DNA from 2 places in the Shewanella sp. SG44-2 genome. Region 2 is predicted to be linked to the other one. Evidence: predicted binding sites of a transcription regulator. Region 2 holds the regulator's gene; the other holds the start of a gene.
The links. Region 2 encodes MetJ, which represses methionine synthesis genes. Its sites were predicted from a motif close to TAGACGTCTAGACGTCTA; they were not measured.

Region 1: metH (methionine synthase) is a predicted target of MetJ. The motif match lies at 2,165-2,182, and genes of this name have one in related genera.

The regions. Positions count from the first base shown of each region.
Region 1 covers NZ_JACJEU010000003.1:6,905-10,337, forward strand. The annotation lists gene metH (methionine synthase) at 1-1,952, opposite strand, end outside; gene H5181_RS02865 (histidine phosphatase family protein) at 2,223-2,966, shown strand; cobalamin riboswitch at 3,052-3,185, shown strand; gene H5181_RS02870 (ABC transporter ATP-binding protein) at 3,264-3,433, shown strand, end outside.
Region 2 covers NZ_JACJEU010000004.1:246,416-249,848, forward strand. The annotation lists gene H5181_RS05040 (DUF3373 domain-containing protein) at 1-418, opposite strand, end outside; gene H5181_RS05045 (cytochrome c) at 567-896, opposite strand; gene H5181_RS05050 (sulfite exporter TauE/SafE family protein) at 1,253-1,993, opposite strand; gene metJ (met regulon transcriptional regulator MetJ) at 2,068-2,382, opposite strand; gene metB (cystathionine gamma-synthase) at 2,592-3,433, shown strand, end outside.

The sequences.
Region 1 (3,433 bases), on a different contig from region 2:
TCACCTCTAAAGCTTTCAGCGATGTCGAGCAGTTGTTCGGTGTTACTTGAGTCGGCAACCGGGCAAGGTAAGTTTTGGACTACGTTTTCAACCCGTTTTTTGAGCTCTGGGTCAATATCATCGTATATGGCTAACTGACCTGCGTTAACAATACCCATGTCCATGCCTGCTTGAATGGCATGGTATAAAAATACCGCGTGAATGGCTTCGCGTACTGGGTTGTTACCACGGAACGAGAATGACACGTTAGACACGCCACCGGAGATCATCGCGTGTGGCAAGGTGGCTTTGATGTCTTTTATCGATTCGATAAAGTCGACGGCATAGTTGTCGTGTTCATCGATACCGGTGGCAATGGCGAAGATATTGGGATCAAAAATAATGTCTTCTGGTGGAAAGCCAACCACATCGACCAAAATGCGATAAGCACGGGTACAGATTTGGGTTTTACGCTCACGTGTATCAGCTTGGCCGTCTTCGTCAAAGGCCATGACAATGGCGGCAGCGCCATAGCGCTTCACTAAGGTAGCTTGCTCAATAAACTTGGCTTCGCCTTCTTTCATCGAAATAGAGTTAACAATCGACTTGCCTTGAACACATTTAAGGCCCGCTTCTATCACTTCCCATTTTGATGAGTCAATCATGATTGGCACACGCGAGATGTCGGGCTCAGAGGCGATTAAGTTTAAAAACTTCGCCATAGACGCTACGCCATCGAGCATACCTTCGTCCATGTTGACGTCGATAATTTGCGCGCCATTTTCAACTTGCTCGCGCACGACATCTAACGCTTCTTCGAACTTTTCTTCTTTAATTAAGCGTAAAAATTTAGCCGAACCGGTCACGTTAGCGCGCTCGCCGACGTTCACAAATAACGAGTTTTTATCGATGGTAAGTGGTTCTAGGCCAGATAAACGACACGCGACTGGAAGATCTGGGATCTGTCTTGGTTCATGTCTGAGTACTGCTTCACGGATGGCGCTAATGTGAGCTGGTGTACTGCCACAACAGCCGCCGACAATATTGAGCATGCCTTCTTGCGCCCATTGATTAATGACTTCGGCCATTTCTTCTGGGGTTTCATCATAGCCACCAAATTCGTTGGGTAAGCCAGCATTTGGGTGGGCGGAAACATAACATTCGGCAATACGTGACAATTCTTCAACGTACGGGCGTAACTCTTTAGGCCCAAGGGCGCAGTTAAGGCCAATCGATAACGGCTTGATGTGGCGTAAAGAGTTATAGAAGGCTTCGGTTGTTTGGCCGGTTAGTGTGCGGCCTGAGGCGTCGGTAATAGTGCCCGAGATCATAACGGGTAAGCGATCGCCAAGCTGATCGAATACTTTTTCAATCGCGAACAGGGCGGCTTTGGCGTTTAAGGTATCAAAAATGGTTTCAACCATAATGATATCGGCGCCGCCTTCAATTAAGGCGCTGGTTGATTCGACATAAGCTTCAACTAATTGATCGAAACTGACATTACGAAACCCTGGGTCGTTAACGTCTGGGCTGATAGAACAGGTACGGTTGGTTGGGCCTAATACACCGGCAACATAACGTGGTGAACCAGTTTGTGCTGCTACTTCATCTGCTGCTTGGCGGGCGACTCGGGCGCCAGCAAGGTTAATTTCAGCAGCCAGTGACTGCATGTCGTAGTCGGCCATGGCAATGGTGGTGGCATTAAAGGTGTTGGTTTCAATAATGTCGGCACCGTTTAGCAGGTACTGAGTATGAATATCTTTAATGATTTGCGGTTGGCTGAGTACTAATAAATCATTGTTGCCTTTAACATCGCAATGCCAATCTTTAAAACGCTCGCCACGATAATCTTCTTCTTCCAACTTATAGTCTTGGATCATGGTGCCCATGGCGCCATCTAAAATCACAATACGCTGCGCTAACAATGCATTAAGTTGTTCAAGTGTTTGACTGTAAGAAGTCGATTTCGCCATAACAGTTACCTTTTTATCACTATGTTGCTTGATACCTTGATTGAGATAAGCATACCCTTATTTTTACAATAGTAGGGCGATAACATCATTGTTATGTTCAACGGTCATTTGCAATGGTTGCGTTAACCGTTGCAGACAACTGCCGTGGACAATTGTTGCGTACAATGATTATCTTCTAAATGATTACCTGTTAAGATAGTATTTTAGACATATAAACGTATAGACGTCCATAGTACGCGAGTTTTTACTGCCAGAGCAAGGCTGAATTAAATGAAACAAGCCAAGATAATTTTAATGCGCCATGGAGAATGCGAAGGTGGGTCTATATTTCGCGGCCAAACCGATGTACAACTTACCGAGACAGGGATGGCCCAAATGCAGCAAGCATTTGCAGAGCTGCAATTCCCCATTAGCCATGTGTTTAGTTCACCATTGCAACGGTGCCAGCAATTCAGCCAGCCTTTAACGCAGCGATTAACATTACCGTTAATGACGATACCAGCACTGCAAGAAATTGATTTTGGTGTGTGGGATGGGCAATCGTTTGATGCAATTTACCAGCAAAACCCCGCTAAATTTGATGCCTATTGGGATAACCCATGGTCGGCTGAAAGCACGCCAGATAAAGCCGAGTCGGTGATTGATTTTGCTGCGCGAGTGGAGACCGGGCTTATGAGCGTGGTTGATGAACTGTGGCGCTCATGTCAACAGCAGCACTCTTGTTTACTGTCAATCGACGAACAACAAGGGCAAAACGTGCCGCAAACCGCTCAAGCTGTCGATTGCCCCCATGCGTTAGTGATTACTCACGGTGGGGTGATGCGCTGCTTAATGGGCTATGTGCTTAAGGTTGGCCAATCTAGCGGATTATTCGCTAACCTAGCGATCCCCTATGCTGCTATTATGGTGCTCGATGTATATTGGCCTGATGATGTTGATAAGGTTGACGGTTTTCAAGCGACTGCAATGAATAACAATACCGCTAAAGTGAGCTTTACCTTACATTGGCCGTAACATTTCATGAGCTTAACGTTACAACCCTAGTGTCATCATTTTTCGCTATAATTTGCATAATAGCGTGCGTCATAATTGTCGTAATAATCTGCGTCGAAACCATAGTGCCTTTCAAGGTATTGGGAATTGGGATAAGCCCAAACTGTACCCGCAACTGTAGATGTACCCATCGAGTATGGGGACATAAGTCAGATACCAGCTTTGAATCGCCTCAATATCCATGCCTAAGCGGGTGACTTAGGGGAGTTATTAAATAAATGTTTGTGTTAAATAATTGGACATGGCGGGCTAACTTTCATGTCTGAATCTGTATTAGATGTAAATCATCTTTTTTGGCAAGTCGATAATAAAACGATTCTGGCGGACATTCATTTCAGTTTGCCTAAAGGTCAAATGCTAGGGTTAATAGGCCCAAATGGTGCAGGAAAGTCGAGCCTGTTGCGCTGCTTGTATCGTTATATTGTGCC
Region 2 (3,433 bases):
CTAACAGCATTGGCATAACACCTTGTAGCATACCGCTTTGAAACGCGCTGGCTAAATCAGGGTTTGCCATCATCATTTGGCCTAACGGTGAGGTAGCGCTATTTGGATCGCCAAACGCTCCTGACATGGCTTTAGCGCCAAAGTCAGAAAAGTTAACGTTCATGGCTGGGTTCCAAGTGACGTTTTGATAATGTAATGAATGTGCTTTAGTTCTAAAATCACCCGTAATGGCTATTCTGTCTAAAGCTGTGTGACGCTCGGTTTTATCAACTCGTGAATTTAAATAATCAAGATCTTCATTAATCGTAGCCAGTTGTTGTTTAAGATCGGCAATCTTTTGTGCATCTGTATCTGCTGCTAGGCTTGCGCCGCTCATAAAGAGCGCGTTAGCCACTAATATTGAGATGAGAGTTCTCATGGTCTTTCTCCCCTTGATTTGCCAAATAACATGGTCAATTTGGCAAATTTTTTGTGTCAGAATCCCTGAGGCTAAGCCTCACAGTTTTTTCGTTTGGTTTATTGGCTGATGTTTCGTTTAGAACGAAAAGATACTCAGCATTGATGATTTAGCCGCAGGTAGCTGGTTGGTCTGAATCGGCGGCGTGGTCATATAAGAACTGTTGAATGTCTTTCAGGTCTTTTTCTGATAAGGCTTCAAAAACGGCAGGTTTAGCTTTGTGCTTATCACGGGTGAAAAAACGATCCCATTGGCTCATAGTTTTAGTCATTGGGGTGAGTTCAAGGCCTTCACTGTTAGCGCTGTGGCAGGCTTTACATTCTTTTTTGTATAGGTGCTTACCTTTTTTAGGATTACCACCATCTGCGGCCATCACTTGGGTGCCAAGTGATAATGCCATAGCAACTGCGATACCAACTTTAATGTATGTGTTCATCATTTTGTCCTCTGTCGGGCTTATTAGGGTCGTGCTTAACAACATTTAATTATTTCTTTGCTGTAAACAATGTTACCTAAAAGTGGGTAGTGTTAATTTGAAGTAGATCATATCCATGAGAAAAATCTAATTGAAAAAAAGTTAATTGAAAGAAATCTAATGAACTAGTGTGATATGGATCTATTGCATATAGATAATGAGTTTGTTAGGGGAAGTGAAACGGTTTTTTTTGATACTTATTGATGGCGTTTTTTAGGTGAGAAATAGACTGCTTGATAAATAGAAGGGGAAGATTTTAATCATTGTTAGAAAACAAGCCCATTGATGGCTCGTTTTGTTTACAGGTGCAGAATAGTTGATTAGCTCATTAACGTGTTGGTCGACATAATAACTAACACGGTTGCACTAATACTACATAACACTAATGTGGCTATACGGGTTTTATCTTTATCAACGCGACCAATTAACTTACCCGAGACAAGATAACCAGCAACGACTGAAGGCAATAATAGCAGTGATAGCCATAAATGCTTCACTTCAACTAAGCCGACGATGGCTAAAATGGCTAGCGCTATTAATGAGCTAAACACGAAGAAGGCTGATAAAGCGGCTCTAAATTGACTTGGGTCTTGGCCTGCAAGCAAAATGGCCATTGGCGGACCGCCGATGGCTGCGATATTGCCAAATATGCCCGAAAATACCCCTGCGATAAATAAACTGAGACGATTAATGGGGGCGCTAAAGCGAAAAATGCTAAGAATAACAGCAATAAACACAATAGCTGCAATCACTAAGCCTAATATTGCTTGTGGGGCAAACAGCAATAATCCAGCGCCTAAAAACCCCCCAGGAATTCGCCCGAGTAAGGCATATTGCAAACCATTAAATTGTAAGTGACCACGCTCTCTAAACAAGGTCATTGCAGAAATGGCAAAGCCCATAACAATTATCGGAACTGGAACTAATTGAGGATTAACAATATACAGCAGCGGGCTTGCAACAACGGCTAACCCAAAGCCAATTAAGCTTTGAGTTAGCGCGCCAAAAAACACGATAATTGATGCCAGTATCAAGGTCGTTGGATCGATAAATGACATCATAAGTTCTCTTTAAAACATCACTGCTTCTTTATAGGGCAGTTTAAAAGTTTGTGAGGTAATCACTAATCAGTGAATTATTCGAGTTCTTCCCACTCGATACCCATATCATCCATTAACTTTTTCGCTTCACTTGGAATGCTATCAGGCTGATCTTTTGAAAGATCACCGTCATAAGGTAATGGTTGACCGGTGTACGCATGCAAAAATGCTTCGCATAGCAGTTCACTGTTAGTTGCATGGCGCAGATTATTTATCTGGCGACGCGTCCGCTCATCTGTCAGTACTTTTAATACTTTTAAAGGGATAGAAACCGTAATTTTTTTTACTTGTTCATTCTTTTTGCCGTGCTCGGCATATGGGCTGATATATTCGCCATTCCACTCAGTCATTAACTTACCCTTAACGATAAATACGCTGCAGATTTTAAACCGTTACAATCTCTAGTCAAATTATTGCTACTATTTAATCCCGATTGCAAATAGATTTCTTGATGTTTAGACGTCTAAACGTCTATTTTGGTTGACGGATGGGGATCTCTTAGGTAAATTTGGACGTCTAGACATCTCTTTGTGTGTTTGTGAAACTTTAGGAGTCAACCATGACTAAGCATCAAAGCGCCACATTGGCCGTTCGCCAAGGTATTGAAACAGACACACAACATGGTGCTATCGTGCCACCGATTTATTTATCGACCAATTATTCATTCGATGGCCACAATAATCCACGCGAGTTTGATTACAGTCGTTCGGGTAACCCTACTCGATGTATTTTAGGCGATGCACTCGCCAAACTTGAACAAGGTGCAACCGGTGTAGTGACATGTACCGGCATGGCCGCGATTACATTGGTGACTAGCTTACTTGGTCCTGATGATTTATTGGTTGTGCCGCACGATTGTTATGGTGGCAGTTACCGCTTATTCACTAACTTGGCCAGAAAAGGCCAATTTAAGTTATTGGTCGTTGATCAAACTGACGCACAAGCGCTGAGCAAAGCAATAGCTCAAAAACCGAAAATGGTGTGGTTAGAAACGCCATCGAATCCTTTATTGCGCGTGGTCGACATTGCTGCCATTAGCCAAGCTTGCCATGACGTTGGCGCGTTAGTAACAGTCGATAACACCTTTTTATCGCCGATATTACAGCAGCCTTTGTTATTGGGTGCAGACATTGTTATTCACTCAACCACCAAATACATTAATGGTCATAGCGATGTGGTCGGTGGAGCTGTAGTGGCTAAAGATCCTGAAGTGGGTGAGTTGTTACATTGGTGGTCAAATACTCTTGGGCTTACGGGTTCAGCATTTGACAGTTATTTAACCTTGCGAGGCTTACGTACTTTAGCGGTACGAATTCGTGAGCATCAACGTAACGCACAAAAAATTGTTGAGTTACTCAACGCCAGTGATGTAGTGGCAAAGGTGTATTATCCGGGTTTAAA